3 regions of the Planococcus plakortidis genome follow, and region 2 is predicted to be linked to each of the others. Evidence: riboswitches for the same ligand, from Rfam matches in the RefSeq annotation. Region 2 holds a riboswitch; each other region holds the start of a gene.
The links. Region 2 has a riboswitch for thiamine pyrophosphate ahead of BBI15_RS08245 (ABC transporter substrate-binding protein). Riboswitches for the same ligand answer to the same signal wherever they lie in the genome.
Positions count from the first base shown of each region.

Region 1: another riboswitch for thiamine pyrophosphate. It lies ahead of tenA (thiaminase II); the one in region 2 lies ahead of BBI15_RS08245 (ABC transporter substrate-binding protein).
Region 3: another riboswitch for thiamine pyrophosphate. It lies ahead of BBI15_RS13405 (lipoate--protein ligase family protein); the one in region 2 lies ahead of BBI15_RS08245 (ABC transporter substrate-binding protein).

Region 1 is NZ_CP016539.2:2,463,153-2,467,216, forward strand. It holds gene thiD (bifunctional hydroxymethylpyrimidine kinase/phosphomethylpyrimidine kinase) at 1-799, opposite strand, end outside; gene thiM (hydroxyethylthiazole kinase) at 789-1,547, opposite strand; gene tenA (thiaminase II) at 1,540-2,229, opposite strand; TPP riboswitch at 2,319-2,420, opposite strand; gene BBI15_RS12475 (S1C family serine protease) at 3,207-4,064, opposite strand, start outside.
Region 2 is NZ_CP016539.2:1,626,726-1,630,789, forward strand. It holds gene BBI15_RS08230 (nitroreductase family protein) at 1-556, shown strand, start outside; gene BBI15_RS08235 (MarR family winged helix-turn-helix transcriptional regulator) at 664-1,092, shown strand; gene BBI15_RS08240 (putative quinol monooxygenase) at 1,122-1,418, shown strand; TPP riboswitch at 1,516-1,625, shown strand; gene BBI15_RS08245 (ABC transporter substrate-binding protein) at 1,755-2,762, shown strand; gene BBI15_RS08250 (thiamine-binding protein) at 2,762-3,055, shown strand; gene BBI15_RS08255 (ABC transporter permease) at 3,055-3,822, shown strand; gene BBI15_RS08260 (ABC transporter ATP-binding protein) at 3,815-4,064, shown strand, end outside.
Region 3 is NZ_CP016539.2:2,683,926-2,687,989, reverse strand. It holds gene BBI15_RS13420 (pyridoxamine 5'-phosphate oxidase family protein) at 1-90, opposite strand, end outside; gene BBI15_RS13415 (hypothetical protein) at 157-387, opposite strand; gene BBI15_RS13410 (STAS domain-containing protein) at 522-1,541, shown strand; TPP riboswitch at 1,686-1,792, shown strand; gene BBI15_RS13405 (lipoate--protein ligase family protein) at 1,881-2,720, shown strand; partial or broken gene lipA (lipoyl synthase) at 2,717-3,660, shown strand.

The sequences.
Region 1 (4,064 bases), 840 kb from region 2:
ATTCCTTATAGGCGGCATGGTGCGTCGGGCCGTGGCCATGGCCGATATCAAGCGGATATGCGAGAGCTGCCTGGATGAATTCCTTGGCGGTGAACAAAGCATCTTCTACGTCTTTGCCTTTGCCGAGTTCGGCGGTTAGCGCCGCTGAAAACGTGCATCCGGTGCCGTGCGTCTGTTTTGTCTGGAGGCGTTCCGAGCGCAGCAAGAGCACCGTGCCTTGCTGATCCAGATAAAAGTCTTCCGCTACATCAGGGTCATTGCTATGGCCGCCTTTGATGACCACGGCTTTCGCGCCGAGCGATAGAATCGCTTCCGCCGCTTCTCTTCGCGATACATCATCGGTGATGTCGATTCCGCTCAATACTTCCGCCTCGGGGATATTCGGCGTGATGATGGCAGCGAGCGGCACGAGCATCGTTTTGATGGCTTCCACTGCTTCTTGTTGCAATAAGGAAGCGCCGCCTTTTGCGATCATGACGGGATCGATGACGAGTTTGTCCCAGCCGTAGCGCTTGATGCCTTGAGCTGTTTCTTCGATGATGCCGGCATCAAACAGCATGCCGGTCTTGAGCGCGCGGATATCGAAGTCCGTCCCGATCGCATCGAGCTGTTCATTCACTGCTTTTCGGTCCATAGGATAAATGCCGTGGACACCCAATGTGTTTTGGGCAGTCACCGCCGTTACTACTGAACAGCCGAATGCGCCGAGTTCCTGGAAGGTTTTCAAATCGGCCTGTATGCCTGCACCGCCGCCTGAATCGGATCCGGCGATCGTCAGTACTTGCGCTTTAGTTTCCATAAAGAACCGCCTCCTGTTTGGATAGTTCATCAAAAAATGCCATTTGGAAACTGCCTGGCGTGAGTGCGCTTTTAGCTGCCCGGCTCCCTGCGTTCGCATACAGCTGCAAGCCATAGGCAAGCACATCAAGCGCGACAGATTCTTCGTCCGTCAAGAATGCCGCAAGTACTGCGCTGAGTAAACAACCCATTCCCGTGACCGATGCCATCAACGGGTCTCCGCCTGTGATGTGCTCGGTCCTTTCGCCATCTGTCACTAAATCGCTTGTGCCTGTTACCGCGACAATTGTTTGGTATTCATCAGCCACTTGTTTAGCGATAGCTTCCAAATCGCCTTGCCCTTCTCCTGCGTCGACACCGCGCGCTTGCCAGTCCGCTCCTGCGATAGCTGCGAGTTCACCTGCATTGCAGCGGAGTAGCGTGATATCGAGTTCCGTCAGCAATCGCTTCACGGCCTGCAAGCGATAAGCTGTGGCCCCGGCACCGACCGGATCCAACACAATCGGGATGCCTTTTTTCATTGCGGCGCGTCCCGCGATGAGCATGCTTTCTAATGAGCGCTCCGTGATCGTGCCGATATTGAGCGACAAGGCATCGGCGTGTCCTGTGAGTTCGGCGACTTCCTGTTGCTCGTCGCCCATGACCGGCGAGACGCCGAGCGCGAGGAGTCCATTTGCCTGAAAGTTCGAGACGACGTGATTGGTGATGCAATGGATCAATGGCTTACGTGCGCGTAAATCCCTAAGCATGGCGGACACTCTCCTCTTGTGCAGGAAGTTCCCACGTTTCCATCGTCCACGCCTGCTGCCAGAACTGCCATTCGTAATAGCTGCTCCTTCTGAAGCGTGTCTTCAATTCCTCGCGGCGTTCTTCCGGCAAGCCTTCAGCCAACCGGTCCATGCGTGCGATTTGTTCATTGACCAGTTCCCCGAACCATTCGGAGCCGTATGTGCCGATCCATTTCTGGAATATCGGTTCTTCCGGCGTTGCAGTCTTCAAACGTTCACCGATTTCGTAATAAAGCCAATAACATGGAAGCAAGGCTGCGAGCACATCCGCCAAATCCCCTTCTGCCGAGCGGTACATATGCGAAACGTACGCATAGGCGTGCGGCGACGGTTCGAATAGTTGCCAATCTTCTTCAGTCACCCCAAGCAATTCCATAAACGATTCATGAAGCGCAAGTTCTGCGGCACAGGTCTGTTCGGCATGATGCGCGAAAGACTGTGTGGTTTTAAGATCTTTGGCTTTCGTGGCACCGATCGCCTGCACTTTCGCGAAATGGGTCAGGTAATAGGCGTCTTGCATGACGTAAAATTTGAAGACATCAAGCGGCAAATCGCCTTTCGCGATGCCTTTCACAAACGGGTGTTCAAAACTTGCGTCCCATAAATCTGCGCATTCAAACCGGACTTCTTTACAAAATGTCATGTCGCTCTCTCCTTTTTTGGGCAAAATAAAACACCGCTTCCCAGGTAAGGAAGCGGCGATAAAGGTCAGCTTAAGAAATTGGAGAAAGGCTCACAATTCGCCCACTTCCCTACGCTGGTATGATCCAGATCAGGTTCAAAGGGTCCGGACTCTTGTCCGTCTCAGCCAACATGGCTCCCCTAGTGGAATAGCGATATTTTTTTATTGTCGGCAATAGAATAACATAGCTGGCTTGCGAATTCAAAACTTTTCGAAATTAAGATGGCAGGAGTTTTGTTGTTTAATTGGAATTAGCTTGCACTTTTCACCTACTAGTTATCCGCAGCCTAGCCTGGGGTTGAGCTTTCCCTCTTAAGCGCGATGCTGCTTTTGGATTTCGTTGTACAGGAAAGTGACTGGGTGAATGGTTTTTGCGATTTCGTCCGTTTCGGTTTATTTTCTTAGGTAGTCGAAAGTGAAAATGGTTTGGAATCGATTTACTGACACCATGGTATTGTTCTGCCGCTTGCAAGCATTTATTTCACATACCCGGCCTTCAATGAACGATGCATTTCGTTTTCACTTTAAAACTAGAGCTGCAGCGAAAGGGGCTGACGCCGGAGGGATCGCGCGGGACTGGCGAGACCTATATGGCGCAGCCATAAGGGCTCGACGCCCGCCCCTCGGCAAGCATGCCCCTTCAGCGCAAGCTCAAAACTTCTACATTTTTCAGGAAATACTGCAATGGTCTGCCTGTTGTAAGCAAGTCTCCATTTCCCACACCCTGCCTTCAATGAACAATGCATTTCGTTTTCATTCTAAAACTAGAGCTGCAGCGAAAACCGGCGACTCCGGGAGGTATAGCGAGACAATTGAGACCCTGGACTGAGCGTAAGCGAGGGAAGCGGCTCAATGCGAGCCCTCCGGAAAGCGTCCGGTTGCAGCGCAAGCTCTCCACTCAAAATCCACTCAAAAAAAGAACCTCCAAAATGGAGGCCCTAAATTTCTTCCACATATTCAATCTGGTAATCCCCGTACTCGTCGATCACGATGGTGTAGCGGCGCCGGTGGTCGATCGTTCCGGTTTCGCCATTCGCTTCGTGATAATTGAACACCGCGCCTGCTTCGACGTATGCACGGTCGCCTTCAATTTCGACGGAACCGACTTCCGGCACAACCGAATCGAACACGCGGCCCTCTTCGGAATACTCCTGTATGACACTGTCCACCGCTTCGACGGCTTGGCTTCCCGGCATCAGATACGTTGAGTAATAATTGAGCTCCTCGTCATTCATCGAATACGGCAGCAAATCGTAATAAGCTTCGATGAAACTCGACAATAAGGCCTCGTCAAAATATGCATCTTTCACGGACGGTTCGACCAATTGGGAGTCGGGCAGCGGGTCTGGGTTGTTCGCCCATGTGTCCAATAAGTCCTTTTTCAAGTACAGCGGAATGGCATAGCCGATTTCGGGATTGTCTTCAAGCATCACCGAATTGATGCCGAGCACTTTGCCGGTACTTGCATCCAACAGCGGCCCGCCGCTTGATCCTTGCTTGATCAAGGCGTTCATTTCATACAGATCCGTATAGACGAAGACTTCCGAGAAATCGACGCCGGTATCGGTGATTACCCCTTCCGTCGCAGTATTCGCCGCGTTTTCAGGGCTGCCGATGGCGATGACGGGCGTGCCGATATCGACGGGTTCCATTTCCTGCTCGAGCGGCTCTTTTCCTGCGAGTTCTTCAACCCGCACAAGCGCCAGATCCTCATCGAGCGAGATGCCGATCACTTTGCCGGCGAATTCCTGGCCGTCGCTGTTGACGAGTGAGATAAACGTGGCATCGCGCACGAC
Region 2 (4,064 bases):
AATCAGCCGCGAGGAAATGACGGAAATCCTGGAGCAGGCAACGAAAGCGCCTTCTTCCATCAATATGCAGCCATGGAGGTTTGTCGTCATTGACAGCCCAGAAGGAAAAGAAAAGCTCGCGCCGCTTGCATCATTCAATTTAGATAAAGTCATGAGTTCTTCCGCAGTCATCGCGGTGTTCGGGGACCGGAAAAATTATGAATACGCAGAAGAAATTTACAGCAAGGCGGTCGAACACGGCTACATGCCGGAAGACGTAAAAGACTTCCAGCTCAATTATTTCAAGCCGATGTATGAAGGCATGTCCGCTGATCAGATGAAAGACATCGTGATGCTCGACTCAGGGCTTGTCTCCATGCAATTGATGCTCGTTGCCCGTGCATTCGGCTACGACACCAACCCAATCGGGGGCTATGATAAGGAGAAAATCGCTGAAACATTCGGCTTGGAAAAAGAGCGTTATGTACCGGTTATGCTCTTGACGATCGGTAAAGCCGCGAGCGAAGGCTTCCAGTCGTACCGCTTGCCGGTCGACACAATCACGACGTGGAGCTGATCCCGCCACCTTTTAAGTACGGAGGGCTTATGTAATATATTTGACTGGTCAATTTATAGTAGGTGTAATCATCAATTGACTTTATCGATCATTTAGGAGGTTTGCTAATGCCGTGTTCATTTTCAAAGCAGGAACAAGTGCTGCACCAGTTTAAAGGCCTGACCAATCAAATCAGCCCGAAGTTCGAGCGCTGCACGGGTATCAGCGCGTCGCGTTATGAGTTATTGTCGCAGCTTTATAAAGTGGACGAAATCAATCAGTCGACGCTGCAAAAATTGGTCAATATCGATAGCGCCGCGGTGACGCGCCACTTGAAACAACTAGAAACGAGTGGCATGGTCACAAAGCGCAGAAATCCAGAGGACAATCGCGTAATCTTTGTCAGCCTAACCGATGAAGGCCGCGAGCGCATCGTCGAATACCGCAAAGAAAATACGGGCTTCATCAAGCAAATGCTCCATGATTTTACCGCTGAGGAAGTGGATGCGCTTAGCGATATGCTGAGGCGCATGCAAGACAATATCGTAGATTATTAAAAATACACATTAAAGGATGGCGAAATCACATGATGATTATCCACGCACATTTGCAAGTGAAACCGGACCAGAAGCAAGCTTTTTTAAACGAAAGTAAAATCCTGATCGACGCGTCGCGTCAAGAGCGAGGCAATGTTCAATACGATTTGATGAAATCGGTAGAGAAGGACGGCCATTTCACGATGGTTGAAGTATGGGAAGATGCGCAAGCGATCGAAGCACATAACGCGAGTAAGCATTTTACGGCTTTTTCTAAAAAAGCGGCTGGGTTCATGAGCGCACCGATGGAACTCAAAGTTTATAGCGGTGAAGCTGTCCCAATGTAAGGAAATCTTGTTTGTTCAACCGAGATGTTAGACAGAGCTTGAACATCTCGGGCAATTGTGACAAGATAGTCTTTGAAAGACAAATGCTAATTTCATAAAACACATGTGGGGGAATCGGTGTTGCCGATTGAGAGAATATCCGTGAGATATTGACCCTTGGAACCTGAACTGGCTAATACCAGCGGAGGGAACATATTCAAATCGGTCTATTCTGCGATGATATGCGCCCAAGGTTTCCATAACCTTGGGCGCTTTTTTTGTATCCGCAATTGGATATGTCCCCTGATTCAGCTCCTGAAATCATTTTTTATGGATCTATTCAGAGGGGGAAACAACATGAAAAAATGGACGATTGCCATCGCGCCGGTATTGCTGATGGCGGCATGCACGGACGAAGCGGAAAATCCGGGCAGCGATGTGGCGAATGAACAACAGGGATTACAAGAAGTGACGATGGTCTTGGATTGGACGCCGAATACTAATCATACCGGGTTGTATGTGGCACAGCAAAAGGGCTATTTTGAAGAGCAAGGGCTCGATGTAGAAATCATTTTGCCGGGTGAAGCGGGCGCCAATCAATTGGTCGCTTCCAAGCAGGCGGAATTCGGCATCGGGGCACAGGAAAGTTTGACGGAAGCGAGAGTGCAGGACATCCCGATCGTTTCAATCGCGGCGCTCATCCAGCACAACACCTCCGGATTTGCATCGCCTAAAGACAAAGGCATTGAGTCGCCAAGTGATTACGAAGGGAAAACCTACGGCGGATGGGGCGCGCCGGTCGAAAAAGCGGTGCTTGGGTCCATCATGGAACAAGACGACGCCGATGTGGAAAACGTCGACATCGTCAATATCGGCAATAGCGACTTTTTCACAGCCGTCGAGCGCGATATCGATTTTGCGTGGATCTATTATGGCTGGACGGGCATTGAAGCAGAGTTACGCGGCGATGAGTTGAACATGCAGTATTTGACCGATTACTCGGACAAACTGGATTATTACACTCCGATCCTGATGACCAACGAAGACATGATTGCAGAAGATCCGGAAACGGTGCGTGCATTCACCAAAGCGGTGTCGCAAGGCTATGAATTCGCCATCGATGAGCCGGAACAAGCAGCGGACATCCTCATCGAGTCGGTACCGGATTTGGACCCGGAACTGGTGAAAGCGAGCCAGGAATGGCTGTCGCCGAAATATCAGGACGATGCGCCGCAATTCGGCGAACAACAAGAGCAAGTGTGGGCGGATTATGCAGCCTGGATGTTCGACAACGGCTTGTTGGATGAGGAACTGGACGTTGAAGAGGCGTATACCAACGAATTTTTACCGGAGGGGGAAAACTGATGGCCAATGCACTCTTAAGTATTCAAATCATCCCGAAAACGAAAAACGGGGAAAACGTCATCCCGTATGTGGACAAAGCGATCGCCGTCATTGAAAAGTCAGGCGTCCCGTACCAAGTCAATCCATTGGAGACGACGATGGAAGGTGATCTGGCGCAGTTATTTTCAATCGTCGAAGAAATGAACGAGGCGATGATCGAAAACGGCAGCCCGAACGTCATCTCCCAAATCAAAGTGCTGTATCAGCCGAGCGGCGCATCGATGGATAAATTGACGGAGAAATACCGGCCGTGATGATTGTGCGAAAAGGATGGAGACCGGTTCTGGTCCTCATCCTTTTATTGATCATCTGGCAAGTGCTGGTGCCGCTGTTTGAAGTGCCGGACTGGCTACTTCCGACCCCTTATCAAATCGGGCTGGAAGCGGTAAACAGTTGGCCGAATTACAGCGGTCATTTGTTTTCGACGATCCGGTTATCGATTCTCGGCTTTTTCATCGGATCGTCGATCGGGCTCGGCGTCGCGATGCTCCTCCATCTCGTGCCGAAACTGCGGGAGACCTTTTATCCTTTGCTGATTTTATCGCAAAATATCCCGATTATCGTTTTGGCGCCGCTGTTGGTCATTTGGTTCGGCTTTGGCTTATTGCCGAAACTAATCATTATCATTCTCGTATGCTTTTTCCCGATCACCATCGCGGCACTTGATGGGTTCAGGCAGACGAGCGGCGAGTTGCTGCATTATATGAAAATGGCCGGAGCTAACAGACGCCAGATTTTTTGGAAGCTCGAATGGCCGCATGCGATGCCGTCGATCTTTTCAGGCTTGAAAATTGCGGCGACCTATAGCGTCATGGGCGCTGTCATTTCTGAATGGCTCGGGGCGCAGGAAGGCATCGGCGTCTATATGACGCTCGCTTCTTCTTCGTTCAAGACGACGCAAGTATTTGTCGCGATCCTGTTGATCATGTGTTTGAGCATGCTATTTTTTGCGGCGATCGTGTTACTCGAAAAGCGGGTCATCCGCTGGAAAACGAGCGGAGGAGGAAATTCGAATGGCTGAATTGGCGATTGAACAATTGACGAAAATCTTTGACGGGACCGAAGTGCTGAAGGAGTTATCATTGAATATAGCAGAAGATGAATTTGTTGCCGTGCTCGGCCCTTCCGGCAGCGGCAAAAGCACCTTGTTCCATTTGATTGGCGGGCTCTATGAACCGGATGCAGGAGCGATCTTGTTGGACGGCGAGAACATCAACGGCCAAAAAGGATCTGTCAGCTATATGCCGCAAAGCCCATCCCTAT
Region 3 (4,064 bases), 1.1 Mb from region 2:
CGGTTTGTTGTCTTTAATGGTTGCCAAGGTCCCGATCATGCTGTCTTCCAATATTTTTAAGGCTTGTTGTTTCAGTTCTTCTTGTGCCATCCAACTCTCTCCTTTGCAGTGGTATTATCTACCGATAAGCTGCGGGCCAGGAGCCTGCAGATTGAATCATTCAGGATGTTTTTCCTCACTCGCTGAATCATCTTTAGTGTCACGGGGATTTTTCTCGTCTTTCATGTCCTGCTTCAAATCTTCCAAAGGGATGGAATCCACGTTCATTTCTTCTTCGTGCATCTCTGTCATGGTTTCTTTATCGGTTTTGATTTGTTCAGGATTGTCCATTGGAGCCCCGTCGTTCGACTTTCGTTCCTTTTCGTTGAAACGGTCTTTTTCTGCCATTGTTAGCACCTCTCCTTTAGCGTTCTTGTTTATCTATTCCTTAATTGAAACGCTTTAAAACATTCAAACTTGATGGGGGTTACGGGCTCGCGTATGATGAATCCATAGGACTAATTAGGGAGGATGGCTATACGATGACGCAACAAACGAAGGTTAACGTGGGCGGATTGGATTTTGAATGGGACCTCACGGAAGGGCGCTTCCTCTTTGAAGGCCAGAATTCGGTGCTGTTTTGGACTTCCACTGCAATGAAAATGTTTTTTGATTCGATTGAGGAAATCTCCGGGGAAGAGGCGGCAGCTGTCGTTTTGGAATCGACAGGGTATCGGCAAGGCCAGGTAGTGGGGGATTACTTCCACAAAATGGGCGGGGTCTCCGTTCTGAGAGCTTCTGAACTCATCACCAATACATATGCATCAGCCGGATGGGGAGTGGCAACGATCCATAATCTGGACGTCGAAGCCGGGACTTTGGAAGTGACGCTGAAAAACAGCTGGGAATATCAAATCAATGTGGCACAAGGAAAAAAGATCGGCGGCAGTTTTTTGCCTGCCCATTATGCAGGGATCTTCAGCTCGCTTTTGGGCCGCAACATTTGGTATGAAGTTGTCCATTCTCAGATCGAAGGACATGAAGGATGCCTGATCCGTTATTTCCCATCGGACGAGACGATTGAAAAAAATATCCATTCACTGGCACGCCGCAAGGAATCCGAAAAAATCCGCGAACTTGAACAGCTAGTGGACGAAAAGACGGCGGATCTCCATGACATGATTCGTGAACTTTCTTCTCCTCTGATCCCGGTGCTCGAAGATATCGTCGTCGTACCGCTTCTTGGCCGCTACGACGAAGCGCGTGCTGAAGAGCTGTTGTTCAAGACGCTTGAAAATTTGCCGAAATACAAAGCGCGCTATTTGCTGCTTGATTTGACCGGGCTGAATGAAAGCTTCAACCAGCATGCCGCGATGCTCATCGAAAAACTGGGTTCTGCCGCCGGTTTGATTGGCACAAAGACCGTACTGGCCGGTATTTCACCGCATACCAGCATGACGATCACAGAAGCGGGTGTGGATCTTTCGGGGTATGAATGCTTCCGTACCCTTCAGCACAGCATCCATTTCGCTTTAGCGCAAAATGGCAAGACCATCATCTGATGTAAAACTCTTCCTATCCATCCGACGGAAAAGGAGAGTTTTATTTGTTATAAATTTAAATAAATGGATGAAAATGAAAGAAAAATTATTTTGTATATTGAGATTTCTTAAGGACAATGTTAAGCTCAAGGAGAACTATACATAGCTGACCACTGGGGGAGCCGGGATTGACTGGCTGAGACGGGCGAATGCCTGGACCCCTTGAACCTGATCTGGACCATGCCAGCGTAGGGAAGTGGTACGTATGCTTCCACTTGCCTGCATACACCGCTTCCCCATGGGAAAGCGGTGTTTTTTTATGGGCTTAGGAGTCATGCATAAGCTGAGAGGAGTTGAGACATTTTGGAGGAAACATGGGGCTATATGGAGTCGGGGCTTTGCACGCCGGCCTACAATATGGCAATGGATGAAGCATTGATGAACTGGCAGCGCAAGACGGGCATGAAACCCACCCTCCGGTTTTACGGATGGGCGCCAGCTGGGATATCAGTGGGATTTTTCCAGAAATTGAACGGCAGCATCGATCTCGAAAAAGCTGCGCAAATGGGCGTACCCTTGGTCAGGAGGCAGACCGGCGGAAAAGCCGTGCTGCACGACCAGGAATTGACTTACAGCATAGTGATTCCGGAGCATCATCCATCCATGCCGAAGTCAGTGAAAGAAGCGTATTTGGTCATTTCCCGCGGCTTGCTCGAAGGCTACCGGAACTTAGGGATTCATGCACAATTAGCTGCTGAATCTAAGCGGCCGAAAGAATCTTCGGCGGTATGTTTTGAAGAACCATCCTGGCATGAACTGACTGTTGAAGGCAGGAAAGCGGCAGGAAGCGCACAGACAAGAAAACAAGGCATCATTTTGCAGCACGGTTCGATTCCGCTGCAGTTGGATGAAAAACGTTTGTTCGAATTGTTCGTCTACCCGAGTGAATCGGTGAAGGAAAGGGCGCGCCAAGCTTTCCGCACACGCGCTGTCGCGATCAACGAGCTCATGCCAGAACCGGCAAGCTTAGAAAAAGTGCAGCAGGCATTCAAGGCTGGATTTGAAACGGGGCTTGGCATCCGTCTGGAAAAATTCGAACCGCCAGCTGAATTGCTGGAAGAAGTACGTGTGCTCGAAGCCAAATACGCGAGTGAAGAGTGGAACTACCGACGAGAAGAGAAAGGGGAACTTATGCGATGACAAAAACCAAGCAGCGTGAACGTAAACCCGAATGGCTAAAAGTGAAATTGAACACGAACGAAACCTATAATGATCTGAAGAAATTGATGCGTGAGAAAAATTTGAACACGGTATGCGAAGAAGCAAGATGCCCGAATATCCACGAATGTTGGAGCGAGCGCCGCACTGCGACTTTCATGATCCTCGGGATACATGCACAAGAGCGTGCCGGTTCTGTGCCGTCAAGACCGGCTTGCCGAACGAATTGGATTGGGGCGAGCCGGAGCGCGTAGCCGAATCGACGGAAATCATGAACTTGAAGCATGTCGTCGTGACAGCGGTAGCGCGTGATGATTTAAAGGACGGAGGCGCTGCAGTCTTTGCAGAGACGGTGCGTGCCATCCACCGGAAAATGCCGGAAACGACTGTCGAGATTTTGCCGTCCGATATGAAAGGCGATTACGAAAGCCTGCATATGTTGATGAGCAGTGAACCGGATATCTTCAACCACAATATCGAAACGGTGCGCCGCCTGACGAAACGCGTCCGGGCGAGAGCGACATATGACCGTTCCCTGGAATTGCTGAAGCGGGTTAAGGAAATCGCGCCGCATGTGCCGACAAAATCGAGCATCATGGTCGGGCTTGGGGAAACGAAAGAAGAGATCATCGAAGCGATGGATGATTTGTTGGCACACAACGTCGACATCATGACAATCGGCCAATATTTGCAGCCGACATTGAAACACCTGGACGTCGTCCGTTATTACCATCCGGATGAATTCCAGGAATTGAAGGAAATCGCGCTCTCAAAAGGATTTAAGCATTGCGAAGCTGGCCCGATGGTGCGTTCTTCCTACCATGCAGATGAACAAGTGAACGAAACCGCTGTGCAGAAACGCATTAAATACATGAAAGGCGTCGAATCGACAGGCGCAAAAATCGATCGCATCGAATTTTAACGGATAGAGCCAGGCATGGCTGAAAACCATCCTCTGATAAAGAAAAAAGCAACCATGATGCGGTTGCTTTTTCTAGGCTATCGAGAAAGATAAGAAGTCGTATTTTCCGAAGCTTATCGCTCGCTTTCCGTGGGCTCGCGCCCAAGCCTCCTCAGTCGCTTCGCGCCTTGCGGGGTCTCGGTCGTCTCGCTGATCCACAGGAAAGATAAGGTCGACCTACGGGAGACATTATCTTTGCGAAAGTAATGCGCAGCATTATTGAGCAGAGGGGTTTACGAGCGAACGCTTCTCCAAATACTTAGTTTGACCACTGATTTTTGAATGTTGTAAAGATATTCTCCTTTTAATTCGTAATGGGTTAATGGACTTCTTCAACACTCTGAAAAAAGCAACGGCATGATGCC